Regions from separate parts of the Pseudoalteromonas sp. G5_S1_14_S5 genome, predicted to be linked through region 2. Evidence: predicted binding sites of a transcription regulator. Region 2 holds the regulator's gene; each other region holds the start of a gene.
What was found. The regulator MetJ, encoded in region 2, represses methionine synthesis genes. The targets are predictions, from matches to a motif close to TAGACGTCTAGACGTCTA.

Region 1 (10,394 bases), on a different contig from region 2:
CATACCGCACGCTTCCTTAAGCCTATGTTAAATTTGAACTAGGTGTAAAATAGCGTCCTGCGGGCAGGCAGAAAAATGTTAAAGTAACGGAGCTTGTTTCAAAAGGAACAAGCTCCGTTTGTATAAGGTTAGGGATTTATGGCAACAATACACACTAGCGGAACCCAGCTAGAGCATCAGGTCACTCAGCTACCTCTCAACAAAGCATTCATTGCTTCACTAGCTGTTGTGTTCTTACTCGCCATGCACTTTTTCATGCCTAACCCAGGAGGTTCGGGGCTTGCTCTATCCTTTAATCCGACGACTTGGCTGGCTCTAAGCTTCACTTTAGCCATTGGTTTTTATCAACTAGCGACCAATCGAGCACTCAAGTACTCCAAGTTAACTGTAGGTTTGCTGATAAGCTGCGTGATACTCACATTACCGATTCTATACAGCAATGCTTCACCGCAAGGGGCTTCAGCTCGATTACTTGGCTTATGGGCTGGCTTTGCCTTATTCGTGGTTCTTCAACAATTCAAATTCAGCAACAAATACAAACAGCGAATGCTGTGGTTCATCGTACTCGCTGTCGTCATACAAGCGCTTTTTGGTTATGCACAATATTTTTTGCTAGAGCCTGGTAACCTATTTGGCTACAACACTGATGCTAATCGCCCTTATGGGATCTTCCAACAGCCTAATGTGATGGCTAGCTTTTTAGCGACGGGGTTTGTCCTTTCTGCTTACCTACTGGCGAGGCAGCCAGCCAAGTACAACCATAAGATTAGCGAATCATTTTTACTCTACCTAACACCAACGTTAACGGTACCACTGCTGATCATCATCGCATCACGCACAGGTTGGTTAGCAGCACTCATTGGGTTAGCGTGTATTCTGCCTTACCTCTACAAGTTCTCGACCAAGAAACGATTCTACGGATGGTGTGTATCCGTTGCTGTCGGTATCGTAGTTGCATTTTCAGTAATCAGTCTTAGCACTACAGATAGTATAGCGAGTAAAAAAGCGAACCTAGAGAGCCCTCGTGCTTACACCTTACCGCAAACATTAGACATGTTGGTGGAGAAGCCATTTACTGGTTACGGCTACGGAAAATTTGAATCAGAGTACACCCTGTATACCGCTCGTCAGCATCAACTCAATTCAAACTATCATCCGGGGCTTCCAGCAATGGATCATCCTCACAATGAGTTTCTATTCTGGGGAGTTGAGGGCGGTATTGTACCTATCATAGGAATATTGATTGCCGCAGTACTAGTATTGTCGCGTATCTCGAGCTCAGCGAAAGGAACACGCTTAGCTTTATTGGCGCTATTCATACCGATACTTTTACACTCTCAGCTAGAGTACCCGTTCTATCACTCAACGATACACTGGATAACCTTTATCATATTGATTTATTGGGTCGACCAGCGCTCTTCACGTCACTATCAACAGCCGTTTAGCATCATCAGTAAGACATTATTTAGAGTGATCAGCTTAGTGTTACCCATTCTGGTGAGTGTTTACATGTTGAGTGCACTGCATACCAACTATGTACTGACCAAATTTGAGCTATCTAAACCTAAAAACCCAGATATTCTCAAACAAGTCACCAACCCTGTGGTTTGGAAAGATCGCTACGATTGGGATATATACAGCACCTACCTCAACATTGGCCTCTATAAGGGCGACCATAGCCTTATTCAGCCTTACGTTGATTGGTCACTAGAGATCATAAAGAGTAAACCAAGACCAGCGTTCTACAGTAACCTGATCCTTGCTTACCAAGGTTTAGGAAAAGAGAGTAAAGCGGAACAAATTCGGAGTGAAGCAAAGTTTTTATTTCCAAACAGAGACTTTTCACAGGTTCAGTACAAGAAAGTATCTCAAGCAGAAAACAACGTCTCATCGGCAGAGTAATTAGGCACTAGCGAGGTATGACTTTCGCATCTCACCTTTAGAGTAAATACAAAAAAGCGCACGATCCTCGTGCGCTTTTCTTTAAAACTAATCTGATTTGACTATTCAAGTGCGTCTTGCAGCGCCTTAAGACACAGTGCGACATTCTCTTTACGAGCACCGTAGCCCATCAAGCCAATACGCCATGCCTTCCCAGCCAAAGAACCAAGGCCAGCACCAATCTCAAGGTTATACTCTTCTAAAAGCTGCGATCTGACTTTCGCTTCATCGATTCCTTCGGGGAAGTAAAGAGCATTAAGTTGTGGTAAACGGCTCTCCTCCTCAACAACAAATTTCAGTCCTAATGCTTCCACGCCCTCTTTCAACTCTTGATGCATAGCGTGATGGCGAGACCAAGCATTATCTAAGCCTTCATTTTTCAATAGCACGAGAGACTCATGCAGCGCGTAAAGACTATTGACTGGTGCAGTATGGTGATAACTACGCTTACCTTCTCCGCTCCAGTAACCTAATACTAGGCTCTGATCCAAGAACCAACTTTGTACCGGTGACTGACGCGCTTTCATTTTATCAACGGCACGCTGAGAGAAAGTCACTGGTGATAAACCAGGAACACAAGACAAGCACTTCTGACTGCCAGAATAAACCGCATCGAGCTGCCATTCGTCCACTAACAGTGGTACACCACCCAGTGAGGTCACAGCATCAACAATCGTCAATGCATCGAACTGTCGGGCAACCGCAGAGATAGCTTGAGCATCCGATAGCGCACCAGTAGAGGTCTCAGCATGCACAAACGCAACCGCGACAGCATCTGGGTTTTCTGATAATGCTTGCTGTACCTTTTCGACAGATACAGGCTTACCCCATTCGTCATCAACAAGAATTGCTTCGCCACCGCAGCGCACCACGTTTTCTCGCATACGTTCACCAAACACGCCATTGCGACAGACGATGACCTTTTCACCGGGCTCAATCAAGTTAACAAAACAAGTTTCCATACCAGCACTGCCTGGTGCTGATACAGCAATCGTAAACTCATTCTCTGTCTGAAAGGCATACTTAAGAAGCTGTTTAACCTCATCCATCATTGCAATAAAAAGTGGATCGAGGTGACCAATAGTTGGTCGACTCAATGCTTGAAGCACTTGAGGTGAGATATCAGAAGGCCCTGGCCCCATTAACGTTCGATGTGGTGGATAAAAGCTATCGATAGTAGAAGTATTTTTTAAGTTAGACATGTAAATCCCTTACGTTAATGGTGTTGATATGCCACCCTAAAGCAAATCGAACATGTCGGCAATTAGCCTTAGGTCTTGAGGTCAAACCACTGTCACATAATTGTTAAAATTATTTTTAAAGTATTTTTAAATTATCTCAAGTTACCAATTGACATTGTGAGCGCAAACACGTTCAATGAAATGGCTATCTAGCAGAAGAGGAGCACTGCCCAGGCAGGTGTTTTGTGGAACCGCATTTCCAATACAAAGCATTTATGGGGAGCAGTGCCGAGATAATAAAAGGATGCAGGACCTTTATTATCGGTTGAGCGGGCTGAATCCCGGCAACTGTCACCATTTCTATATGGTGAAGAGCTTCTGAGGTTACTATTCACATAATTCCTCTCTTTTTGCTCTAAAACTCTCTTCGAAAAACATTGGACGTTGGATTACCCAACCGTAATTTTAGTTTAGGAAGTCGTGGGAGATATATCGTGAGTGCATCTAATGTAGCTGGTTCTTTTAATGTCGCTAAGTTTGGTGGTACAAGTGTTGCCAACTTTGAAGCAATGAGCCGTTGTGCTGCCATTATTGAAAACAACTCAAATACCAAGTTAGTCGTAAGTTCTGCGTGTTCAGGTGTAACCAATTTACTTGTCGAATTGGCAAACGGTGTTCAAGACAAAACTCGCCGTCAGGCAGTGATGACCCAGTTGACGGACACCCACAATGCCATTCTTGATCAACTTACTGACCCAATCAGCATCGAAAAAGAGGTTCACTCCATTCTTGATGACATTGCGAATGCTGCTGAGGCCGCATCACTTCAGACAAGCACTAAACTAACCGATCACTTAGTTGCGTGCGGTGAGCTAATGTCAACATACCTTCTTACTCAGATCCTTCGCGAACGTGGTGCCCCAGCAGTTCGTTTCGATATCAGAGAAGTCATGCGTACCAATGATGACTTCGGAAAAGCGGAACCTCAGCTTGAAGATATTTCAGTATTAGCAAAAGAGAAACTGATTCCACTGTGTCAACAACAAGTTGTAGTCACACAGGGTTTTATTGGTGCGGACAATGATGGCAATACAACAACCTTAGGCCGTGGTGGTAGTGATTACTCAGCAGCGCTTATTGCAGAGTCCGTACAAGCGATTGGCTTAGAAATTTGGACAGACGTTCCAGGTATCTACACCACAGACCCTCGCATAGCACCTCAAGCATCTCCAATCCCAGAAATCAGCTTCAGTGAAGCCTCTGAGATGGCAAACTTTGGTGCGAAGATCCTTCACCCATCCACGCTCGTACCTGCATTACGTCACCAAATTCCGGTATTTGTCGGCTCTTCAAAAGCACCAGAATTAGGTGGAACTTGGATTCGTCAGCAGGTGGAAAGCTCTCCACTATTCAGAGCCCTTACTCTTCGCTGCAACCAGACCATGGTTACATTGCGCAGTGCAAATATGTTTCATGCTTACGGCTTTCTTGCAAAAGTATTCGAGATCCTTGCTAAACATAAGATCTCCGTCGATCTGATCACTACCTCGGAGATCAGTGTGTCACTCACCCTAGATCAAACGGATACATCAGGTGGTGCACCTGAGTTACCAGAAGCAGCACGCCTTGAACTAGAAGAGCTTTGCTCAGTCGATGTTGAACACGATCTTTGTTTAGTGGCATTGATTGGTAATAACATGAGCGACAGCAAAGGCTATGCTAAGCAAGTATTCAGTACTCTGGAAGATTTCAACCTGCGTATGATTTGTTACGGCGCAAGCCCTCATAACTTATGTTTCCTACTCAATAAATCCGTATCTAAACAGGCGATTCAAAAGCTGCATCAAGAGCTATTCGAATAAGGCGATTGTGAATTAATAAGAGTTAAGCACTCAAAATATAGGTACAAAAAGGGTTGCGATTAAGCAACCCTTTCTCTTTCTAGTTTTACGAATAACTCGCTAATTTAATCACTAGTTAATATTTGGCCCTAGCCACTTTTCAGCTTCCAACATATCCCACCCCTTACGGTCAGCATAGCTGTCTACTTGGTCCTGTTGAATCTGAGCAATCGCAAAGTATCGAGAATCCGGGTGAGAGAAGTACATCCCAGACACTGAAGCACCTGGCCACATCGCGTAGCTAGACGTCAGTGACATATCGATGGTTTTCTCAACATCCATTAACTCCCACAAACTGCCCTTCTCTGTGTGCTCTGGGCAAGCTGGATATCCAGGAGCAGGACGAATACCTTGGTATTTCTCTCTAATCAAATCATCGTTAGATAAATTTTCATCTGGGGCGTAACCCCAAATGTCCTTTCTTACCTCTTGGTGCAGGTACTCAGCAAACGCTTCTGCTAGTCGGTCAGCCACAGCCTGAATCATGATGGCATTGTAGTCGTCACCATTAGCCTTATATTCATCCGCTAACTCTCGCTCACCAATACCACCTGTCACGGCAAAACCACCAATCCAGTCCGCTTTACCACTTTCTTTTGGAGCAATGTAGTCTGACAAACAGTAGTTAAAACCATTAGGCTTCTCAGTCTGTTGGCGAAGGTTATGCAGAACTTTTAGAACTTCGGTACGAGACTCGTCGGTATACACCTCAATGTCATCACCAACACTGTTGGCAGGGAACATCGCACACATGCCCCGGGCTTCGAGTAGCTTCTCTTTCTCTACACGATCAAGTAACTCGTTCGCATCTTTGAATAAACGTTTTGCCTCTTCGCCCACTTCTTCATGGTCAAGAATAGCTGGGTACTTACCGACTAATGACCATGTCATGAAAAATGGTGTCCAGTCGATGTAGTGACGCAGTGTTGCCACATCAAAATCATTGAATACATGCACACCCGGTCTGGCTGGTACTGGCGGAGTATATGCATCCCAATCAATCGCCACTTTATTTGCGCGAGCTTGCTCTAGAGTCACAGGCTTAGTACGAGGCTTCTTACGGTTATGCTGATCACGAACGCGCTCATAGTCTAAGTCCAACTTCTCAACGAAGGCAGGTTTTAGCTCTTCAGAAAGTAGTGAGGTACAGACGCCAACTGCACGAGAAGCGTTATTAACGTAGACCACAGGTTCTGAGTAATTCTGCTCAATTTTAACAGCAGTATGCGCCTTAGATGTCGTAGCGCCACCAATCAATAATGGTAGCTTAAAGCCTTGTCGTTCCATTTCTTTGGCAACATGCACCATTTCATCAAGAGATGGAGTAATCAGACCCGAAAGGCCAATAATATCGACATTTTCTTCTTTCGCGACTTTGAGAATCTTTTCACATGAAACCATTACACCTAAGTCGATGATGTCATAGTTATTGCACTGAAGAACAACGCCAACAATATTCTTACCAATATCATGAACATCGCCCTTAACTGTCGCGAGAAGGATCTTACCGTTACTCGCGCCAACTTGTTTGGATGCGTTGATGAACGGCTCTAAATGGGCTACTGCTTGCTTCATTACACGAGCTGATTTAACAACTTGAGGGAGGAACATCTTACCTGCACCAAATAAGTCGCCAACCACGTTCATACCGTCCATTAACGGGCCTTCAATCACCTCAATTGGACGAGCTGAATTAACACGCGCTTCTTCAGTATCTTCAACGATGAAGTCAGTAATACCTTTGACCAAAGAATGCTCTAAGCGCTTTTCTACAGGCCAAGTACGCCACTCTAGCGCTGATTTATCTTCCACTTTACCAACAGCTCGTTCTAGGTACTCGGTTGCCATATCGAGCAAGCGCTCCGTCGAATCATCACGGCGGTTTAGTACAACATCCTCAACAGCATCACGCAGATCTTCTGGCACGTTATCGTAAATTTCCAGCTGACCAGCGTTTACGATGCCCATATCCATACCATTTTTAAAACAGTGATATAGGAATACAGCGTGGATTGCCTCACGAACGTAGTTGTTACCTCGGAATGAGAATGACACGTTCGATACACCACCTGAGATCATCGCATGAGGTAGGTCACGCTTGATATCCTCTATCGCACCAATAAAATCAACTGCATAGTTGTTGTGCTCTTCAATACCCGTCGCAACCGCGAAGATGTTCGGGTCAAAAATAATGTCTTCAGGTGGGAAGCCAACCTCATCAACAAGAATGTTGTAAGCATGGGTACAGATCTCGACTTTACGTTCACGTGTGTCTGCCTGACCGACTTCATCGAACGCCATTACGATGACGGCAGCACCATAACGGCGAACCAATTTAGCTTGCTCGACGAACTTTTCTTTACCTTCTTTTAGAGAGATGGAATTAACAATGCCTTTTCCCTGAATACACTTCAGGCCAGCTTCAATAACCTCCCACTTTGATGAATCGACCATCACTGGGACTTTTGAAATCTCTGGCTCAGAGGCACATAGATTAAGGAATTTAACCATGCACGCTTCAGCGTCTAGCATCCCTTCATCCATGTTGATATCGATGATCTGAGCGCCATTTTCGACTTGTTCACGAGCAACGCTCAGCGCTTCATCGTAAAGCTCCTCTTTAATCAAACGTTTGAAGCGTGCAGAACCAGTAACGTTAGTACGCTCGCCTACGTTTATAAACAGAGACTCTTTAGCAATGGTCAGAGGTTCTAAACCGGATAAACGACATGACACAGGTAGATCTGGCAATGCGCGAGGAGTTATACCTTCAACCGCTTCTGCCATTTGGCGAATATGCTCTGGCGTAGTACCGCAACAGCCACCAATCAAGTTCAAGAAGCCACTTTCAGCCCACTCTTTAACGTGTTCAGCCATGTCTTCAGGAGAAAGGTCATACTCGCCAAACGCGTTAGGTAAACCTGCGTTAGGGTGAGCGGAGACATAGCTCTCTGAAATACGGGACATCTCACCAACATACTCACGCAACTCATCAGGCCCTAATGCACAGTTCAACCCAAACGAGATGGGTTTAACATGACGAAGTGCGTTATAGAAAGCCTCCGTTGTCTGGCCTGAAAGTGTACGACCTGATGCATCTGTAATAGTACCGGAGATCATGACAGGTAAAGTGACACCCACTTCTTCGAAGACAGATTCAACCGCAAAGGCACAAGCTTTGGCATTGAGTGTATCGAAGATAGTTTCGATAAGAATAAGGTCTGAGCCACCTCTAATCAGTGCACGAGTCGATTCAGAGTAAGCCACGACTAATTCATCAAAGCTCACATTACGATAGCCTGGATCATTAACATCTGGAGAGATAGAGCAAGTACGGTTTGTTGGACCTAATACGCCTGCAACAAAACGAGGTTTTTCAGGAGTCTTTGCTGTCCATTCGTCGGCGGCTTCACGTGCTAGCTTGGCTGCTGCAAAGTTAATTTCTTCACTAAGGCTTTCCATATCGTAGTCGGCCATTGCAATAGTTGTAGCGTTAAAAGTATTGGTTTCAAGGATATCAGCCCCAGCTTCCAGATATTGCGAATGAATACCTTTGATAAGCTTAGGTTGTGTCAGTACCAAAAGGTCATTGTTACCCTTTACGTCACTATGCCAATCCGCAAAGCGTTCACCACGATAGTCTTGCTCTTCCAATTTATAGTCCTGAATCATGGTGCCCATACCACCATCAATCAGTAAAATTCGTTGCTTCAACAGAGCGTCAATCTTTTGCCTTACATTACTTCCCACGGTACAGCCTCATTCCTTTAATTATGCTTCCATCCTATCACACATTAAAAAGGAGTCTAGACGTCTAAATGAGAGAATTGATTACCAAGTCCTGACAAAAAGTGTTTGCTATTTGAGCATGAGACAACGAAAATTCACCTTCATACTTTGTTACATGTTGGTACCCCAATGTCGGTCTATTACACTTTATGCTTCTTGTCTGCTGCAGCCATGCTCATTGCCTTCGTTAATAGCAAAATTGGTAAAATGCAAACAACCATCGCCATCACAGCTGGCTCAATGATGCTCTCTCTTCTAATAATCATTGCGGGCCAAAACAACTGGTTTCAATTGGCCGAAATCGCCTCCGAAACGGTTGCCAGTATCAATTTTGAAGACTTCCTACTCAAAGGGATCTTGGGCTTCTTACTCTTTGCTGGCGGTTTAGGGATAAAGCTACCAAACCTAAAAGACCAAAAGTGGGAGATCACAGTACTTGCGCTCGGTGCTACTCTTTTCTCGACTTTCTTTATTGGTTTTGTTCTTTATGGATTTTGTCAATTCATTGGCATCCAATTCGGGCTTATTTACTGTTTACTGTTCGGTTCTCTTATCTCCCCTACCGACCCAATCGCCGTTTTAGCCATTGTAAAGAAACTCGACGCGCCAAAACGAATCTCTACTCAGATTGAAGGTGAGTCTCTATTTAACGATGGTTTTGGTTTAGTAATCTTCGTCACTCTGTTCACCATTGCGTTCGGAACAGAAGCACCGACATTAGGCAGTGTAACCATGCTGTTTGTCCAAGAGGCCATTGGCGGCATAGTTTATGGCTTTGCTTTGGGGCTTATATTCCACTATTTAATCAGCAACACTAATGACCACTCAATGGAACTACTGTTAACAATAGGTGTGCCAACCGCAGGTTATGCTTTTGCAGAATTACTTCATGTATCAGGACCATTGGCTATGGTGGTATCAGGTATCATGATTGGTAATTGGACTCGCTTTATCGGCTTCTCAAAAGAGAGTGAAGATCACCTAGACCACTTCTGGGAGCTAGTAGATGAGTTTTTAAATGGCGTATTATTCTTATTGATTGGTATGTCGATGCTGCTATTCAAATTCCACCAAGAAGACTGGATCTTAATGGCATTCGCCGTTCCTCTAGTATTGGGGGCACGCTACCTAAGTGTTTTCTTGTCATACATTGGATTTAAACGCTTTAGAACTTATAACCCGTGGTCGATTAAGATTTTAACTTGGGGTGGCTTACGTGGTGGCTTAGCGCTAGCAATGGCTCTATCAATCCCTTCAGGTATCTGGGTAATTGAAGACAAGGCGATAGATGTTAAAGAGATAATCCTTGTTATGACCTATGCCGTAGTAGTGTTCTCGATTCTCGTTCAAGGCTCAACGATCACACCAATGATAGAAAAAGCCAAACAAGCTGAAAAAGAGTTAGATTAACAACCATATAATAAACAGAGGCCGCTTATATAAGCGGCCTTTTTTGTACCCGTTCTCTACCAACGTTCCTACCTTAGGTTGTCTCATATCCTATCAGCATGAGAAAGCCCAAAACAACGGCTAAACTCCTAGGATTATCTAATCGAACTATAATGTCAGGTGAAAAGATTCA
Region 2 (10,394 bases):
CGTGCTAAATGTAGAGAACAACGAAAACCTGATGCAGAGCGACCCTTGGGGGCTTGAGTCAATTCGCCTACGTAACATCTACGTAGAGCCATTGAACATGCTTCAAGCTGAGCTGCTGTACCGTACTCGTAAGAGCGAAACACCACCAGCAGAGTTAGAAGAAGCGCTAATGGTGACCATTGCAGGCATTGCTGCAGGCATGCGAAACACCGGTTAATTAGTGATTCACACTACAAAACAGACAAAAGGTCGCCCAGTGCGACCTTTTATTTCAAAAAAACAACCATAATGAGTTTTTTGTCAGTTTTTTGGATTATTTTATCCATGTATTCTACTTTATGCTTATTATTTAGATATACTACAGCTCTACTGTGGAAACACTCAATAATCATAATCTGCAGTACTTTGACCAATAAACTGGTCGACCTAGGTGATAAACGGCTTTGTAAGGTGACATAACCAACCCATGAGTTGGTACAACTTAAACATAACCAATATAACGTGCCACTAGAAGCACACTTGATGTTTAAGTATTTGTTTACTGTTTACCATTTGGATTTCAGACATGTCATTACCACACGTAATTTTAACCGTTCTAAGTACACGCGACGCTACTGGTTACGATATCACAAAAGAATTCTCTGCAAGCATAGGTTACTTCTGGAAAGCTAGCCATCAACAAGTTTACCGCGAGCTAAATAAAATGGCTCAGAACGAACAGGTGACTTGCGTGCTTGAACCTCAAGAAGGCAAACCTGATCGTAAAGTTTACTCTATCACCGATGCTGGCCGTAGTGCTCTGGGTGAATGGTTTGAACAGCCGACTGCACACCCAACTGTTCGTGATGAGTTCTCAGCTAAGCTAATGGCTTGTGCTGTACAACCTTCTGACGCGTACCGTGTACAACTTTCTGAGCTTGTAGAAGAGTCTCGCAAACTGGTTTCTCACTACAAAGAAATCGAAGCGGCTTACTACGCAACGCCATCAACTCTAGACAAGCAAGCTCGCCTTGAGCGCCTAACACTTCGTCGTAACCTACTTATCCGTGAAGCATGGATTTTATGGGCAGAAGAAGTACTGCTTGAACTTGGTGCTATCGCTTAAGCAGAAGCTAGAAGCTAGAAGCTAGAAGCTAGAAGCTAGAAGCTAGAAAAGTAAAAGGCTTGAACTCTTAGAGTCCAAGCCTTTTTTGTATCTGTAGGGTTTGAATTTTACAGCGATGCTTTTATGAGAGTTTGGGCTCTACTTCTTAGGTCTTGCTTAAAGCGCAGCAACCTGTGGGCGTACACCTAACGTATGGCAAAGTGCATAAGTCATTTCTGCACGGTTTAGCGTGTAGAAGTGGAAGTCTTTTACCCCTTCACGGCTCAGCGTACGAACCATATCGATCGCTTGGCTGGCACCGACTAATTGGCGAGTCGTTGGGTCATCCTCCAAACCTTCAAATTGCTTCGCCATCCAACCCGGTACTTTTACGTTGTTCATAGCTGCAAAGCGAGATGCTTGCTTAAAGTTAGAAACCGGTAAGATGCCCGGTACAATCTCAACATCAACGCCAGCCGCTACACAACGGTCACGGAAACGTAGGTAACTTTCCACATCAAAGAAAAACTGGGTAATAGCTCGGTTAGCACCGGCATCTACTTTACGTTTTAGGTTGATAAGATCAGACTGAGCGCTTTTTGCTTCAGGGTGAACTTCAGGGAATGCCGCGACTGAGATATCAAAGTCATGGCGAGATTTCAGTAGCTCAACTAAGTCAGATGCGTACATTTCTGGTGCACCACCGCCAGGTGGAATATCACCACGCAACGCAACGATGCTCTCAATACCATTTGCCCAGTAGTCGTCAGCAATTTGGATTAGCTCTTCACGGCTCGCATCAATACACGTTAGGTGTGGAGCAGCAACAAGACCGGTTTGGTTTTTAATCTCTTTAATGATTGAGTGGGTGCGGTCACGCTCGCCCGAGTTTGCACCGTAAGTTACTGATACAAATTTTGGTTGCAGCGTTTTAAGACGGTGAACAGAATTCCACAGGGTCTCTTCCATCTTTTCACTGCTTGGTGGAAAAAACTCAAATGACACATTGATGTTGTCAGAAAGCTCAGCGATATTCTGATTTAAAGCGTCGATATGACTAGCGTGTGTGTATCCCATCTTACTCTCCCTGTGGCAAAAGCAACCACTAAAATCTCAAATCCCCAAACGACGTTTAGACGTCTATATGTCCACAGAATGTATTGAATACGATTTAAAGTCAACAGATCCATTATGAATTTTTCTCAAGTAGATCGTGAGTAAAACTCAAGTCGTTAGATGTGTCGCAAAGCAGCAATAAGGATGAAAAAAGGCTGAGAAACACATCGTGCTTTCAGCCTTATTTATCTTAGTGAATAGTATGCTATTTACGTTTCATAGCAAATGATCTGAGTATTAGAACAGGCTCGACATTCGGTTCAAATCAGACTGAATTGCGCCAGCCGTTACTTCACGTCCAGCGCCTGGGCCACGAATAACCAATGGGTTATCTTTGTACCATTTACTCTCAATCGCAAAGATGTTGTCGCAAGGCAGCAAGTTCGCCAGAGCGTGCTCTTTCGATAACGCCTCAACACCTACCGTTGCTTTACCGTTCTTCTCTAAACGTGCGACGTAACGTAGCACCTTTTGTTGAGAATGTGCTTTCTCTAAACGCTCAGCCAGCTCTTCACTCAAAACAGAGGCTTTATCAAAGAAGTCATCCACCGATAGGTCTTGCAACTCTTCAGGGACTAGTGATTCTACTTTTACGTTTTCAGGTTCAATATCTAAACCCGACTCACGAGCCAGAATCACTAATTTACGCATCACGTCGGAGCCGTCGAGGTCAGCACGAGGATCTGGTTCTGTCAGACCTTGTTGCCATGCTAAATCCACCAGCTCGCTGAACGGCACCGTGCCATCAAACTGCTGGAACAACCAAGACAAAGTGCCTGAGAAGATACCCGACAGCGCAATAATATCGTCGCCACTTTCACGTAAGTCACGTACAGTGTGGTTAATAGGTAAGCCCGCACCAACAGTCGCGTTGTACAGCCAATGGCGGCTGATCTTAGCGAATACATCTTGTACCTGATGGTAGTACTCACTTGATGCTGAGCCAGCGACCTTGTTCGCCGAGATGAGATGAATACCTTGCTGAGCTATCTGCAGATACTTTTCTGCAAGAGCTTGGCTGGCAGTCACATCGAGTACAACGGCTTCGTCGTATCCCTGAATAGATCCCAAACGCTCTAGCCAGTCGTTACCATTGTTAGCAATCGCTTCATCATCAAAGCGCTCACCGACAGAGGTTGCATCAATGCCTTGGTCGTCGAACCAATAGGTTTGGCTATCCACCACAGCAACCAATTCAAAGTTCATCCCACGGCGCTTTTCAAGCTCAGCCTTTTGCTCTACAAATAGACTCAGCCAACTTGAACCAATGTTACCCTTACCACACAAGGCAATCGCAACACGCTTCTGCGCTTGGAATAGTTGAGAGTGAATGCCCTTCACTAGGCTTGATGTTTCACTCTTACGAATTACCGCCACTAAGCTTAGGCCAGAGTTCGCTTCTGAGATAAACTCAACCGATGAACTCTTTAATTGCTGGTAAAAACCGTAACAATGGTTCGGGTTCTTCGTCACACCTGCACCAACGGCAGCAATCAGAGAGAAGCCCTCTTTCAGCTTAATCTCAGCGTCAATTGCATGATCTTGCAAATATTCCAGAGCACCACCCGCAATCTCTTCTGTGTAAGCGAGACGCAAACAGTGTTGATCCGGTTCTAGTTCGTAAGCCAACGGCTCTAGTTGAGCACGCTTAAGCCCTTCAAGCACTTCACTTTCTAGACGGTCAAAATCATGTCCATGTCCAAAGGTCAGCTGCACGATAAGCACTTCATCCAGAGAAGTAATGATTTTTGCACCGCGACCCGATGCCAGAACTCGCTCAATCTGAGTTGAACCTGACTCTGGCTGGTAGCTACAACGTAAACTAAGGTCCATTGCACTTTGCGCGACAGGCTGTAGCGTACGACTATGAAGTACAGGTGCGGCTAGACGAGCGAGTTCACTTGCTTCATCAAGGCGAAGCAGAGGCAGTAAGCACGCATCCGACACCAAGCGAGGGTCAGCGCTGTATACACCAGCTACATCACTCCAAATCGTTACGCGATCCACCTCAGCTAAAGCGCCAATCACAGTCGCTGAATAGTCTGAACCGTTGCGACCAAGCAATACCGTTTCACCATCACTGTTTTGCGCCATAAAGCCAGTAATCACCACACGACAATGAGCATGCTGCGCTAACGCTTCTTTAATAAGAGGGTAAGAACGTGCACGATCCACCTCTGGTTGTGCACCCACTTCAGCACGCAAGAAAGCACGAGCATCTTGCGCGACGGCTTGTAAATCATATTGGCACAACAAAGCAGCTAACAGACGTGAAGACCATACTTCACCGTGACCTAATACTTGTGTTTTTTGTGCTTCGCTTAGAGGGGTTGTTAGCTCACCCAAAGCGGTAAATTCTTGTTGGATAGTCGCCGTAAGTTGCTCTGCAGGTTCACCTTCAAGCAGTGCTTCAATCAGTTCAAGTTGGAACTGACGAAGGGTTTGCAGGCACTCATGAGCAATACGCCCATCTTTATCAAGCGCTTCTACAAATTCAATCAAACGGTTAGTGGTTTTGCCTGCTGCCGACACAACCACTAAGTCTGTTGCTGATGAATACTCTCTGAGAATGTTCACCACACGTAGGTAACACTCAGGGTCAGCTAAACTGCTACCACCAAATTTATGTAGTTGGCGAAAGGTTGCCATTATTAACCCTCCCCTTCAGCGATAAAGCGTTGTGTTTTTTCAAACGCCTGTTTAAGGTCATCAATCAGGTCTTCTGCATCTTCAAGGCCAACAGAAAGACGCAGCAACTGTTGAGAAACGCCCGCTTCTGCCAGTGCTTCTTCACCCATCGCACGGTGAGTCATCGACGCAGGGTGACAAATCAGGCTCTCTACACCACCAAGTGATTCCGCTAAAGAGAACAGCTCTAACTCGCCAACAAAGTATTTGAGCGCCTCGAATGAACCTGCAAACTCAAAGCTCAACATTGAGCCAAAGCCTGACTGTTGCTTCTTGGCGATCTCGTGACCTGGATGCTCAGGAAGACTTGGGTGATAAATCGCACCGACAAGATCTTGCTGTTGCAAGGCAGTCAGAATTTCACGTGAACTCTCTTCGTGAACACGCATACGCGCACCTAGCGTACGAATGCCACGTAGCGTCATGTAACTATCAAATGGAGTTCCGGTTGCACCAATACAGTTGCCCCACCATGCTAGCTCTTCAGCGTGCTCTTCTGTCTTAGTGATCACCACACCACCTATCACATCTGAGTGACCGTTGATGTATTTGGTCGTTGAGTGAATAACAAAGTCAGCACCCAGCTCTAAAGGCTTTTGGAACACTGGAGTCAAAAACGTGTTGTCGACAGCAACCAGCGCACCTACCTCTTTAGCTTTACGGCAGGTTGCTGCAATATCGACTACGCGAACCAATGGGTTTGATGGTGTTTCCAATAAGATCAACTTTGGCTTGAGTGCGAGCGCCGCATCTAATGCCTTTTGATCCAATTGATCAACAAACAAGACTTTGAAGTCACCTTTAAGAGAGCGAGTGTTAAACAGGCGGTAAGTACCACCGTAGCAGTCGTGTGGTGCAACGATCAGGTCATCGCTACCTAAGAAAGCCGAAACCCATAAGTTCAGTGCCGAAGTACCGCAGTTAGTAACCACTGCACCTTTGCCTGATTCAAGCTCAAACAGTGCCGTCTCTAATAAACCGCGGTTTGGGTTACCAGAACGGGTGTAATCGTACTTTGGGACTTCACCAAAAGCGGGAAACCCATAGTTAGTCGAAAGATAAATAGGTGGGACAACGGCATGATGTTGCGTGTCTGATTCGATACCAGTACGTACTGCGATTGTTGCTGGCTTCCGGCTGCTCATAGGTGCTTCCTTACAAGTTTTGCGTCTGAGAGTCACAGCTGCTTGTCGGCATTTTGCGGCTGTGTTAGATATATGTTACTCACTTTACTTTCACAAACGTTAGACGTCAACACTTCTAGACGTCTATATATCTTTGCTTATGGCGGTAAATCTCGCTAAAATCACCACTATTAATTTAATCTAACAACTAAAGTGATGAAGGTACGCAATGGCCGACTGGAATGGTGAATACATAAGCCCATATGCTGAGCATGGAAAGAAAAGCGAACAAGTAAAGAAGATTACAGTTTCTATCCCTTTAAAAGTGCTAAAGGTGCTTACTGACGAGCGTACTCGCCGCCAGATCAACAACCTGCGCCATGCAACAAACAGTGAGCTACTGTGTGAAGCTTTTCTACATGCGTACACAGGCCAACCACTGCCAACGGATGAAGACCTTCGTAAAGACCGCCCAGATGATATTCCTGCAGAAGTGAAAAAGCTGATGACAGAGATGGGTATCGAGTTCGAAGCGTTTGACGAAGAATAACAATAACTCAGTCACTGCCTTCAATATTGATTCGCTTTAACTGAATGTTCACATTACTGATTCGTCTTTTCAGTGTTTTGTGAATAAGAAACATAAAAAAACCGACTCCAGCTGAGTCGGTTTTTTATTATTTGTGCTCTATGGAGCAACCGTTATAACAAGCGACTATGCCATGTAGTTAGCAGGCATCTCGATACGTGCAACGCCAGATTCAACGGCCGCTTCAGCTACTGCTTTTGCTACGCGAGGAAGTAGACGTGGGTCCATTGGCTTAGGAATGATGTAACCCTTACCGAATTCAAGTGACGTCTCACCCGCTGCTTTTAGTACTTCAGCCGGCACCTCTTCTTTCGCTAGGTCACGAATCGCTTTTACAGCCGCTAGCTTCATTTCGTCATTGATTTCGCTTGCACGTACATCAAGTGCACCACGGAAAATGAATGGGAAACAAAGTACGTTGTTTACTTGGTTAGGGTAATCACTGCGGCCCGTACCCATAATAAGGTCAGAACGAACTTCGTGAGCAAGCTCTGGCTTGATCTCTGGATCTGGGTTTGAACATGCAAACACAACAGGCTTATCAGCCATCAGCGTTAATGCTTCTGCTGGAAGCAGGTTAGGACCTGATACGCCCAAGAATAGGTCAGCACCTTCGATAACATCTTCAAGCGTGCGCTTATCTGTGTTGTTTGCGAACAGCTCTTTGTATTCGTTCAAATCATCACGACGAGTGTGAATCACACCTTTACGGTCTAGCATGTAGATCTTCTCACGCTGAGCGCCACACTTAATTAGTAGTTCCATACAAGCAACCGCTGCTGCGCCAGCACCTAGACAAACGATCTTACACTCTTCTAGCTTCTTACCTTGAAGCTCAATCGCATTCAGCATACCTGCTGCTGTTACGATCGCAGTACCGTGTTGGTCATCGTGGAATACAGGTACATCACAGCGCTCAATCAGACGACGTTCAATCTCAAAACAGTCAGGTGCTTTGATGTCTTCTAGGTTGATACCGCCGAATGTATCTGCGATGTTCGCAACCGTATCGACAAACTCATCGATTGTGCGGTGTTTTACTTCAATATCGATAGAATCTAAACCAGCGAAACGCTTAAACAGTAGCGCTTTACCTTCCATAACTGGTTTAGAAGCAATTGGACCAAGGTTACCTAGGCCAAGAATCGCGGTACCGTTAGAGATAACTGCAACCATGTTGCCTTTACCTGTGTACTTGTAAACGTTATCTACGTTCTGTGCGATCTCACGAACTGGCTCAGCCACGCCTGGGCTATAAGCAAGTGCTAGGTCTTCTGCAGAGTTTGCAGGCTTCGTCAGCTCAATGGCAATTTTGCCTGGAATTGGGAACTCATGATAATCAAGAGCTTGCTGACGGAATTGTTCTTGAGGTGATAATTCTTGAGAGGATAGGTCTTGGCGGCTGTCTTCAGACATAGGTGTACGTTCCTAGGATATTATTATTAGGGGATCTTGTTCATGTTAATGGATGTACTTCAAAGTTCCTAGGTGGTAAATGCCTCTGTCTCATTAAAAAACGAGATTTCACTACTAATAAGACCAGTGAGCAGTTGAAATTACTATCGCTTGTTGAACTTTCGAGCGGATTTGCAGTGATGAATAATAAGCGAAGAATTACCCTTCAATATAGAGGCAAGCCGCTTAGTGTAGGAGATAATGAAGCTTGAGGTGAAAGTCTGTATTTTCTCAAATTTCAGGCAACAAAAAAGGACACCGAAGTGTCCTTTTTATGTCTAAATAGCGAGAATTACTTCTTGCTAGAAAGAGCACCGAAACGCTTGTTGAAGCGATCAACACGGCCGCCTGTATCTACGATACGTTGCTTACCAGTGTAGAACGGGTGACATTTGTCACATACGTCTAGGTGGATTGATTCTTTTGCTAGCGTTGAGTTGAACTCAAAAGTGTTGCCGCAAGAACAAGTAGCAGTAACTGCTTTGTATTCTGGGTGGATTCCAACTTTCATGGGATAACCTCAAGTAGGCCGTGTCGCTATACGATTCTAAGCCGCACACCACACGTAGTTTAAAAGAAATAAAGACACCGCTTATCACTAAAACGCGATGAAGCCATACCTTTAAGGCGCAGTATAGTAATGAATCTGTGAGGTAGGATCAACTGATTTGATACATTTTTCGCCAATATTGATATTATTTTCTTCATCCGTTGAAATTCTTTGGTAGCAGCGACTTTCAAGTCCTCACTTCCCCTTGTCAGCTAAACTGTTTCTCGAATTTAAACGCCTTATCCTTTAGACTGTTCGCTCTCGTCAATTCAGATAAAGTCGTCCCTTTATGCGTCCAATGATTGCCCGTGTGGCGCTGCCTGTTCCACTCGACAAGCAGTTTGATTACAAGATTCCAAGCCACCTATTTCCGATTATTGGTGGTCGAGTCTCTGTGCCTTTTGGACGACAAACCTTAACAGGGATTGTCACGGCTCTGGTTAACGAATCAGAATTCGAGCTAGATAAGCTCAAGCCCATTAAAGCGCTACTGGATAACCAACCTGTTTGGCCTGAATCTGTCTATTCACTGTTAACTTGGTGCAGTCAGTTTTACCAGTACCCACTTGGCGAAACCTTTGCCAATGCCCTACCCAGCGCTTTACGCAAAGGCAAAGCTGCAGACTTCGCAACTTTGGTCGAATGGCAGTTAACGCCATCAGGCCGCGTCCAACTGATGCAAGGCTTTGGTCGCGCAGTCAAGCAAGCCAAAGTCATGCACATGCTCGAGCACGGCGCCGTTCCTCATCAAGAGTTCATCGACCAAGAGGTAGGCAGCGCTGTTCTCAAAACACTGGAGGAGAAAGGTTGGATTGAATCGGTTAAGAAAAAACCAAAACGCAAACCGTGGCCAGCCGACCTCGAAAACGTCCAAGACAAACCTAAGCTCAACGAAGAGCAAGCCATCGCAATTGCAACGGTAAATAGTCAAAACAGCTTTGGTTGCTTCCTTTTAGAAGGTGTCACGGGGTCAGGCAAGACGGAAGTCTACCTGAATATGATTAAGCCGATTCTCGACCAAGGTAAACAAGCTTTAGTGCTAGTGCCAGAGATTGGCCTAACACCACAAACCATTAACCGCTTTAAGCGACGCTTCAATGTGCCTGTTGAGGTTATCCACTCAGGTCTAAACGATTCAGAACGCCTAAATGCGTGGTTATCGGCTCGTGATAAGATCGCCGGCATTGTGATTGGTACCCGTTCGGCTCTATTCACACCGTTTGCGGATCTGGGCATTATTATTGTTGATGAAGAGCACGACGCTTCTTATAAACAGCAAGATAGCCTGCGCTACCACGCTCGAGATGTGGCGATCATGCGTGCGCACAAAGCGCAGATTCCAGTGGTATTGGGCTCAGCAACCCCAGCTTTCGAAACGCTGCATAACGCACAAATAGGTAAATACAGCCACCTGACTCTGACTTCACGTGCAGGTGTCGCGCTACCCACCACCAATAAAGTGTTGGACGTAAAAGGTGAATATCTAGAAAGTGGCTTGTCTGCGTCACTCATTGCCGAGATGCAACGACACTTAAAATCAGGTAACCAGGTAATGCTGTTCCTCAATCGCCGAGGATTTTCTCCGGCATTGATGTGTCACGATTGTGGTTGGACAGCAGAGTGTAAGCGCTGCGATGCCTACTACACCTATCACCAATACAGCAACGAGATGCGCTGCCACCATTGTGGCTCACAACAGCATATTGTGCATAACTGCCAAGGCTGTGGTTCAGCAAACTTGGTAACGGTCGGTGTGGGTACCGAACAGTTGGAAGCGCAACTTGGGCA
Region 3 (10,394 bases), on a different contig from region 2:
TCAAGGAGCTCTCACGGAGTTTGCGCTAGCAAATGAGTATGTGCGACACAGAAATTCTTTCACTCTCTAAACATTTCTATGCCAATAAAAAAGCTCCTATAGAAGGAGCCTTTTTTATTATCGTTTTTCAAAGTAGTTGTTTGAAATTCTAGGAGAGTACGCGGAGCTTACGAATGTAAGTGAACATGCTCGACAACGAAGTTCAAATTACTAATAAGAAAAAATTAAGCGTAAACCGGTAGACGCTGACAGATTTCTAGCACTTTTGCTTTTGTCGCTTCGATAACAGACTCATCACCCATGTTATCTAGGATGTCACAGATCCAACCTGCTAGCTCTTTTGCGTCTGCTTCTGAGAAACCGCGACGAGTGATAGAAGGAGAACCGATACGGATACCTGACGTTACAAACGGGCTGCGCGGGTCGTTTGGTACTGAGTTCTTGTTTACAGTGATGTTTGCTGCACCTAGTGCTGCATCTGCTTCTTTACCAGTGATGTCTTTGTTGATTAGGTCAACTAAGAACAGGTGGTTCTCTGTAGAACCTGAAACGATGTTGTAACCACGCTCAAGGAATTCAGCAACCATTGCTTTTGCGTTAGCAACTACGCGTGCTTGGTACTCTTTGAATTCTGGCTCTAGTGCTTCTTTGAACGCTACTGCTTTACCAGCGATAACGTGCATTAGAGGACCACCTTGGCCGCCAGGGAATACTGCTGAGTTCAGCTTCTTGTAAAGATCTTCGCCTTCGTTAGAAAGGATTAGACCGCCACGTGGGCCTGCTAGCGTTTTGTGCGTTGTTGTTGTAACAACGTGCGCGTGTGGAACTGGGTTCGGGTAAACACCTGCTGCGATTAGACCAGCTACGTGAGCCATATCTACGAATAGGTAAGCACCTACTTTGTCCGCGATCTCACGCATGCGCTTCCAATCACAGATTTGAGAGTAAGCAGAGAAACCACCGATGATCATCTTAGGCTTGTTCTCGATAGCCAGCTTTTCCATCTCTTCGTAATCGATTTGACCTGCTTCGTCGATACCGTAAGGGATGATGTTGTAAAGCTTACCAGAGAAGTTTACTGGAGAACCGTGAGTTAGGTGACCACCGTGCGCTAGGCTCATACCTAGAACGGTATCGCCTGCGTTCAGTAGCGCCATGTATACAGCGTTGTTTGCTTGAGAGCCTGAGTGAGGCTGTACGTTAGCGTACTCAGCACCAAACAGCTCACATGCACGTTCAATTGCTAGAGTTTCAACTTTATCTACGTACTCACAACCACCGTAATAACGCTTGCCTGGGTAGCCTTCAGCGTATTTGTTTGTTAGCTGAGAACCTTGAGCTTCCATTACACGTGGGCTTGTGTAGTTTTCTGAAGCGATAAGTTCGATGTGCTCTTCCTGACGAAGAGTTTCTTCTTGGATAGCTGCGAATAGATCCGCATCGTAATCAGCAATGTTCATGTCACGCTTAAGCATCTGTATCTCCTGACTCAGATTGTACTGAAAGTTTCAAAAAAACCACACAATGACCGAAAGCAAACGTTTCCGTCACCATTTTGATGTGACGCATTCTACAGAATTTGATCTGGGTCATAAAGAGCTAATTGCAATTTTATCATGCAGTTTTTTCATAATCACAAATAAGATTCATCATGGTTATCGGCTTATCCAACCAAAGATGTCCCTTACTGTCAATTTTACGATTTACACCCTGTAAAACGCAGATTACATAGGTTTACCTTAATTTTGGACCTCTAGCTACCGAAAGCTTAAGTTTTTAACTACTATGCACGCCTTTATTGATTAGGTAATTATTAAAACGATGGAAAAACACTCACGTAAAGAAGATTGGATTGCAGTCCTGACGGGCACGTTTTTAGTAGCGTTAGGCGTCTTCTTTTTACAGTCTGCGAATCTGCTTACCGGTGGTACAACTGGTTTGGCTCTACTGTTGAGTCAATTTTTGCCTGTAACCTTTGGTATTTTATACTTTGCCGCTAACTGTCCATTCTATTTATTAGCATGGAAGCGTTTTGGCTGCAGCTTTGCGATCAGCAGTGCAATTTCCGGCGCTTTAGTGTCTGTATTTGCCGATCATTTATACTTGGTTATTTCGCTCGAAGTTCATAATGAGATCTACTGCGCCGTTGCCGGTGGCTTATTGATGGGCTTAGGTATGCTGATTCTGTTCCGTCATCGTTCTAGCCTGGGTGGCTTCAACGTCTTGTGTTTGTTTATTCAAGATCGCTACGGCATCTCAGTGGGTAAAACTCAAATGGCGATCGACGCGTGTATTCTGTTTGCCTCGTTCTTCTTTGTATCGCCTTGGGTGATTGCAGTGTCAGTGCTAGGTACAGCGGTATTGAATATCGTACTAGCGATGAATCATAAGCCAACGCGCTATTCTGTGAACTACGCGTCTTAATACCAGCTATCCAATCAATGAATTACTAGCTGTCTTTCATAACGAAAACAGCTAGTATTTAGCTTTTGCGCACCCTATCCAGCACAAATAGCTCACTTAAAGATTAGACAGATTGAATAAATGTAAGTGGAGCAATCCAAAGCCTTGATGGTAAGCTTATGACCAACTGGGATACTAAAGGTCATGCGCTTGATTTTTTGATCAGGTAGACCCTAATAAAGTGAACTGACTAGCTAGCCCTCAATCAACAAAATACGAGTCTCGTAAGGACGCAATACTTGATAATGCGATGTTACTGAATCGTCTGTCTCTTGATAGTTAGAAAGCAAGCACTTGACATTTGTCATCTCAAAACGCTCAGGTAAAGCACATTCTGTCTCTTCACCATAATAGTTATTAATGCATAGTAGAGTTTGCTCTTCACTCTCGCGAGAATACGCAAATACCGATGGATGCTCAGGTAGCAAATCTTGATAACTACCATGCGTAATCACAGGCACTTCTTTACGAAGTTCAATCAAACTCTTGTAGAAATAGAACACCGAATCTTTATCTTTCAGAGCTTGCCCTGCATTGATCTCAGGGTAGTTGTTCGCAACATCCAGCCATGGCTGAGCTTTTGAAAAGCCCGCGTGCGCTTCGCTATTCCATTGCATCGGTGTACGAGAGTTATCACGAGACTTCTGCGCTAGAATCGCCATCATATCTTGATGATCCACGCCATCGCGATTAACCATGATATCGTACATGTTAGTACTCTCTACATCGCGATACTGACTGATTTCGGTATAATCTGGGTTCGTCATACCAATCTCTTCACCTTGATAGATATAAGGTGTGCCTTGCATCATGTGGATAGACGCCGCCAGCATTTTAGCCGACTCAACACGGTAGTTCTTGTCATCACCTAAACGGCTCACCACTCGCGGTTGGTCATGGTTACACCAAAACAGTGCACCCCAGCCTTTCCCATTTAAGCCTGTTTGCCAATGGTTGAAGATCGATTTGAGTTTTAAGAAATCAAATGGTGCATTGGTCCATTTCTCACCATTGGTGTAATCTACCTTAAGATGGTGAAAGTTAAACACCATCGATAACTCGCTGTTATCAATTTTGGAATACTGCTGACAGTGCTCCAATGTGGTTGAGGACATCTCGCCTACTGTCACGCTGCCATATTTCTGGAATACCGCTTCGCTAATCTCTTTTAAATATTCATGCACACGCGGGCCGTCTGTGTAAAAACGGCGACCATCACCGATATCATCATTAGGGAAATCTTGCTGCTTTGAAATCAGGTTAATCACGTCCAAGCGGAAGCCGTCGACGCCCTTCTCAGCCCAGAAGCTGATAACGTCTTTCACTTCTTCACGCACGACCGGATTCTCCCAGTTCAGGTCGGCCTGCTCCTTGGCAAACAGGTGAAGGTAATATTGACCAGTCGCTTCGTCTAACGCCCATGCATTACCGCCAAATTTGGATTGCCAGTTAGTTGGTGCTTGGCCGTTTACAGGCTCTTTCCAAATGTAGTAATCACGATAAGGGCTTTTTTTATCACCCAATGCAGATTGGAACCATGCATGCTCAGTGGAGGTATGGTTAACCACAATATCCATCACGATACGAATCCCACGCTGATGCGCTTCAGCCAGCAACAGATCGAAATCTTCCATGGTGCCAAATTGAGGGTTAATCGCGTAGTAATCTGAAATATCATAGCCGTTATCGATCATGGGTGATGCGTATACTGGAGTTAACCAAATCGCATCAACACTCAAGTGTTTGAGGTAGTCCAGTTTCGAAATGATCCCTTTGATATCACCAGTACCTTTACTACCGCTGTCACAAAAGCTCTTTGGGTAGATTTGATAGATGGTTGCGGTTTTCCACCAGCTTTCATCATGTTCAGTCATCGCCATCTCTAACACTCACTTACCAAAAAATAATAAATAAAAATCACCATGTTCACATGGTCGATAGAAGTCGTTTCTAAGGAAAAAAGCGATGACTGGATTGAAGTCACCGCTGATATGATGCACTACGCGTTTGCTGTTTCGAGCTCACCTTTTGACTGTGCACGCTTATAGAAGAACAGCGTTAAGGTCACTGGCAATACAATCGCCACCAACATCGCCACTAAATAAACAGACCAATATTGCGGTTGAATCGACAAGATACCCGGCAAGCCGCCCACACCGATGCCGTTCGCCATCACGCCTGCGCTACCACAAATAGCAGCTGCTACGGCACTACCAATCATTGCGCTCAGCATTGGGAATTTGTATTTAAGGTTGATGCCGTACATCGCAGGCTCTGTCACACCTAAATAGGCAGAGATTGCAGCTGGAACCGAGATGTCTCGCTCACCTTCGCGTTTACTCAAGATAATGATGCCAACAACCGCTGAAGCTTGTGCAATGTTAGATAGCGCAATCAGAGGCCAAATTGGTGTGCCGCCTAAGTCTTGCATCAACTGCAAATCGACTGCGTTAGTCGTATGATGAATACCCGTGATAACCAAAGGTGCGTAAAGGAAGCCAAATATCACTGAACCAAGAATCGCAAAGTCTCCGGTCATGGCTGCTTTCGCTGCGAATGCGACGCCATCACCTAGCATACGGCCGAATGGACCAATAAAGGCGTGAGCCAGAATCACAGACAAAATGATCGACACAAATGGCACAACTACAAGGTACAAGTAAGCTGGCACGATGCGCTTAAGGTTGGTTTCAATGAAGGCTAATGCCACACCCGCGAGCATCGCAGGGATCACCTGTGCTTGGTACCCAACTTTCTCAATCACAAAAAAGCCAAAGTCCCACACTTCAGGAACGGCTTTACCTATCATGTAAGCGTTCATAAGCTGCGGCGACACTAAGGTCACACCGAGCGTGATACCCAAAATAGGGGTTCCGCCGAGCTTCTTAACCGTCGCCCAACACACACCAACCGGTAGGAAGAAGAAAATCGCTTCGCCAATCAGCCATAAGAAAGAGTGAACGGTTGCCCAGAATTGGCTGATTTCAACTAAGGTTTTGCCATCGAACATGCGAATGTCGCCAATCACATTACGGAAACCAAGAATCAAACCACCAGTAATAATGGCAGGCAGCAGTGGCACAAAAATTTCGGCTAAATGGGAGATACCACGCTCAAGGAAGTTCATGTTCTGACGAGCAGCCAATTTCGCTTCATCTTTTGATGAGGCCTCTTTGCCCGTTTGCTCAATCAGCAGTGCATACACTTCGTCAACTTCGGTGCCAATCACCACTTGAAATTGGCCTGCGTTAGTAAAGCAGCCTTTTACTAGCTTGAGCTTTTCGAGTTCTACTTTATTTGCCTGATCTGTCTCATTCAATACGAAACGTAGTCGAGTCAGACAGTGGCTGACACTCGCAATATTCTCTTTACCACCAACTAACTCGATAAGACGCGCAATATCTTGCTTCGCTATCTTACTCATACTACCCCACCCTGGTTTTATTCAATGACTCATCTAAATCATTGAGTCATAACCACTCAGATTCAGACCTGATGGGAACATTCCCAAAATTGGTTATTATAATACCTAGCTGAATGAAAAATTAAAATGGGAACAGTCCCATTAATTGAAAAGGATCACAATCTAATTTTCATCTAAGCGGCTCAGTTTCGCTTAGTTGAGTAGATTATTGAATCGGTGATTGGGTGTGATGAGAGATCACTGTGTTACCTAAAAGTTGAGAGATCAATAGATTAGCGGCTAGTTTACCCGCCGATTGGTAGCCCGGGTCAATACTAAAGACCCGAGGGAATAAGAAAGAAAGAAGATCGTTACCGCCGACGCCAGTCACCACCACATCTTCACGTTGTCGTTCTTGCAAGCGCTTGATGACCCCAAGAGCAAGAGTATCGCTGGCACAGACAATCGCTTGAGTCGTTGGAGTGAGTACTTCATCCACTAACTGATAAGCGCTTTCATGATGAAGTTGACCAGTACGATAGTTCGCTATCACTCCACTGCGCTCGCACCAATCGAGGTAAGCCTTTAGACGAAGTTCACCGGTTGATTTATCACTAGGATCCACTCCAACAAAACCGATATCAGAGATCCCCTGATCCGTTAAATACGCCAACGCCCGATTGATCACCTGCTGGTTGTCATAGTTAATCGAGGTTACGTTCTCTGTGTCCAGCGCAATGACCACTGCTTTGTGTCCCCACGCTTCGATCGCAGGAATATCGCAATCCGTAAAACCAAACACAATGATTCCATCAACATTACGGCGCTTTAGAACCTGCAGGTGCTCGTTGGCTTTTTCTCTGTCGAGCTGGCTTTCCATGATCACGACATCGTAGCCCGCTTGGTACAACTCAGACAGCATGGTGCTGACGGCTTTGTTTTCAGAAGGAGAATCCAAACGAGAGATGATCACGCCAATCACTTTTTGGCTGCCACCACGCATCGACTGCGCAGACTTTGAAGGCGTATACCCAGATTCTTGAATTACTCTTTCTACCCTTTCACGGGTTTCAGGTTTCACTTTAGGATCATTGGTCAGAACGCGAGATACGGTCGACTTACCAACACCAGACAGCTTAGCAATATCAAGAATAGTGAGTTTTTTGCTCATAATAAGTCTAACGTCAAAGGAAGGAAAAGAAGCAGTGAGGGCATACTCCCTCACTTAACTGTTTGTAAATTTTTGCGATTAAAGATGGCTTACTTGCTGCAGTTTCGATACACCACACGACCAAGTTCTAGGCGTGCGTTATCACCTTTGGTACGTAAAGTAACGCTGTTGATTAACTCTCCAGTACCATCATCTAAGATGTACTTGGTTCCAGAACCAGCCGCTACTTGAGTCAGACGGTATTCATTTTCAGGTAAACGTAATACCGCTTTTTCATTATCAAGGTAAGCCACTTCAAATGAAACGTCAGACTCACATTGATAAGTCACGAATTGATTGTCCGATGTAGCACTGTCAGGCGCTGCTGATTTAGAGCAACCCATTAATGCTAACGTACATAGAGATGCTACTAACATAGCTTTCATACTTCGTTCCTCATCTTTATACCGTTGAAGGTAGTGAAATGTCTTAGCCTTTTAGGAAAGCAGGCACGTCCGCAATGCTATCAAGGACAACACTTGCCAAGGCTTCACCCTTTTCAGTGATTGGTTTACCGGTTCTTACCAATACCTTAGTACCAACACCTGCCGCTTCTGCAGCCATCATGTCTTCAGCTTTATCGCCGATCATTACAGAGTTAGCCATATCAATCTTGAGAAAGTCGCGCGCAGAAATGAACATACCAGGCTTTGGCTTACGACACTCACAATCTTGCTTGTAGTCACCAATGCCATGTTCAGCGTGGTGAGGGCAGTAGTAAATACCATCTAACTCAACGCCATTATCGACAAAGTTCCAATCCATCCACTGCGTTAAAGAGAGAAAACGGTCTTCACTAAACATGCCGCGAGCAATACCAGACTGGTTCGTCACAAGCACCAATAAATAACCCATATCTTTAAACGCTTTCGCCGCTTCAAACACACCATCGATGTATTCAAAATCATGCTCATCATGTACGTAGCCGTGATCAACGTTAATCACACCATCACGATCTAAAAAAACAGCAGGTTTAGACAAAATTTTGTTCTCTATCAACTCTCTATTAATCATTAATTATTACACGCTTTATTTGCTTCATCACTATCTATTTAGTTTTGCGCTCGTTAACGATTTGTTTCCACCTCGGCAATACAATCTACGTTTAGCCATCTAGACGTAAAAATATCTATTGACTTAGATCACGGAACACCATAGCATCATCCGTAAATCGAGCGAGCTATCGACATATTATTCTGTTCTACCTGCACGGGTTTCTCTATGATTAAAGTGAATCAAGTCAATAAGGTTTTTTATCAAGGCACTAAAGAGATCAATGCCTTAATTGATATCAACCTCCACATTCCTCAAGGTCAAATCTTTGGAGTCATCGGCTCTTCAGGTGCAGGCAAAAGTACTCTAATCCGCTGTGTAAATATGTTGGAAGCCCCAACTTCAGGTGAAGTGATTGTTGACGGTATCGACCTAACAAAGCTCAGCAAATCAGAACTGAGCGAAGCACGCCGTAACATCGGCATGATTTTCCAGCACTTCAACCTGCTGTCTTCTCGTACTGTATTTAACAATGTAGCACTGCCTCTAGAGCTAGCAGGTAAAGATAAAGCGGTTATTGAAGCGAAAGTCAGTGAGCTCCTTGAACTGGTTGGCCTTGCAGACAAGCGTGATACTTACCCTGCAAATCTAAGTGGCGGTCAAAAGCAGCGTGTCGCGATTGCTCGTGCACTGGCATCAGACCCGAAAGTACTACTGTGTGATGAAGCGACCAGCGCTCTGGATCCTGCAACTACTCAATCGATTCTTGAACTACTGCGTGAAATCAACCGTAAGCTACACATTACTATTCTGCTTATTACGCATGAAATGGATGTGGTGAAGAGCATCTGTCACGAAGTGGCGATCATCGGTGGTGGTGAATTGGTAGAGAAAGGCACGGTTGGCGACATCTTTGCGCATCCTAAGACTGAGTTAGCGCATCAATTTATTCGTTCAACCTTAGATCTAACGATCCCTGAAGATTACCAAGCACGCTTGCAAGAAACTCGAGTAGATGGCAGTTACCCTCTGGTACGCCTTGAGTTCACAGGTGCAACCGTTGATGCTCCACTAATGACGCAAATCGCTCGTAAATTTAATATCGATGTCAGCATTCTAAGTTCTGATCTTGATTACGCTGGCGGCGTGAAGTTCGGCATGATGGTAGCTGAACTGTTCGGCAACGAAGCAGATGATAATGCTGCTATCCATTTCCTACGCGATAACAATGTAAAAGTAGAGGTGCTTGGTTATGTCCTTTAGTTTCAACGAGATTGCTGACTGGATCAGCCTTAACGGTAACCTTCTATTAGAAGCAACTGGCGAAACACTTTACATGGTTGCTGTGGCAGGCATTGTTGGCTTTGCTGTCGGTATTCCCCTAGGCGTGATTCTACACACCACCAAAAAAGGCAGTTTGCTAGAAAACACTAAGCTTAACCAAATTCTTGGTGCGGTAGTCAACGTAGGCCGTTCAGTACCTTTCTTGGTATTGATGGTTGCGATTATCCCACTGACTAAGATGCTGATTGGTACCTTTATCGGTACAACAGCGGCAATTGTTCCACTGACTATTGGCGCAATCCCATTTGTTGCTCGTCTTATCGAAAGTGCACTGCTTGAAGTACCAACAGGTCTTGTAGAAGCAGCGCAATCAATGGGCGCGACACCAACACAAATCATTAGCAAAGTTCTGCTTCCTGAAGCACTACCGACTATTATCAACTCAGTAACCATCACACTCGTTACCCTAGTGAGCTACTCAGCAATGGCAGGTACGGTTGGCGGTGGCGGCCTAGGCGATGTGGCTATTCGTTACGGATTCCACCGTTACGATGTGACCATCATGGCAGTGACCGTAGTAATGTTGATTGTGCTTGTACAAATTATTCAATCGATCGGTGATTCATTAGTTCGCCGCGTTGACCACAGATAAAACTCAGCGTTTATACGCAAACAAACTAACAACAGAGTCGTCTGAACCAAATTAAATAGATTTATTAAAAGGAGATTATTATGAAATTTAGCCTTAAAGGTTTACTAACTATCGCAGCGGCAGCTTCAGCGCTAGTTCTAGCAGGTTGTGGTGATAAAGAAGTCGACACTTCTAAAGTAAAAGTGGGCGTAATGGCAGGTGCTGAAGCTCAGGTTGCAGAAGTTGCAGCTAAAGTAGCGAAAGAGAAGTACGGCCTAGATGTCGAACTAGTAACGTTCACTGATTACGTAACACCAAACGCAGCACTAGATGACGGTTCTATCGACATCAACGCATTCCAACATGCACCGTACCTAGATCAGCAAGTAGCTGACCGTGGTTACAAACTG

Region 1: metH (methionine synthase) is a predicted target of MetJ. The motif match lies at 8,823-8,840, and genes of this name have one in related genera.
Region 3: metN (methionine ABC transporter ATP-binding protein MetN) is a predicted target of MetJ. The motif match lies at 8,183-8,200, and genes of this name have one in related genera.

Annotation. Positions count from the first base shown of each region.
Region 1 is NZ_JBQKUM010000019.1:57,062-67,455, forward strand. It holds gene uvrA (excinuclease ABC subunit UvrA) at 1-42, shown strand, start outside; gene ACTRWI_RS08050 (PglL family O-oligosaccharyltransferase) at 139-1,902, shown strand; gene ACTRWI_RS08055 (pyridoxal-phosphate-dependent aminotransferase family protein) at 2,004-3,143, opposite strand; lysine riboswitch at 3,331-3,508, shown strand; gene lysC (lysine-sensitive aspartokinase 3) at 3,617-4,984, shown strand; gene metH (methionine synthase) at 5,096-8,737, opposite strand; gene ACTRWI_RS08070 (cation:proton antiporter) at 8,942-10,222, shown strand; gene ACTRWI_RS08075 (hypothetical protein) at 10,375-10,394, shown strand, end outside.
Region 2 is NZ_JBQKUM010000016.1:55,965-66,358, forward strand. It holds gene ppc (phosphoenolpyruvate carboxylase) at 1-217, shown strand, start outside; gene ACTRWI_RS07095 (PadR family transcriptional regulator) at 566-1,105, shown strand; gene metF (methylenetetrahydrofolate reductase) at 1,262-2,161, opposite strand; gene ACTRWI_RS07105 (bifunctional aspartate kinase/homoserine dehydrogenase II) at 2,438-4,849, opposite strand; gene ACTRWI_RS07110 (O-succinylhomoserine (thiol)-lyase) at 4,852-6,033, opposite strand; gene metJ (met regulon transcriptional regulator MetJ) at 6,242-6,562, shown strand; gene ACTRWI_RS07120 (malic enzyme-like NAD(P)-binding protein) at 6,728-8,017, opposite strand; gene rpmE (50S ribosomal protein L31) at 8,349-8,567, opposite strand; gene priA (primosomal protein N') at 8,896-10,394, shown strand, end outside.
Region 3 is NZ_JBQKUM010000013.1:61,363-71,756, forward strand. It holds gene glyA (serine hydroxymethyltransferase) at 225-1,475, opposite strand; gene ACTRWI_RS06150 (YitT family protein) at 1,822-2,424, shown strand; gene treC (alpha,alpha-phosphotrehalase) at 2,658-4,337, opposite strand; gene treB (PTS trehalose transporter subunit IIBC) at 4,463-5,887, opposite strand; gene treR (trehalose operon repressor TreR) at 6,093-7,037, opposite strand; gene ACTRWI_RS06170 (MliC family protein) at 7,127-7,462, opposite strand; gene gmhB (D-glycero-beta-D-manno-heptose 1,7-bisphosphate 7-phosphatase) at 7,506-8,057, opposite strand; gene metN (methionine ABC transporter ATP-binding protein MetN) at 8,298-9,332, shown strand; gene ACTRWI_RS06185 (methionine ABC transporter permease) at 9,322-10,005, shown strand; gene ACTRWI_RS06190 (MetQ/NlpA family lipoprotein) at 10,086-10,394, shown strand, end outside.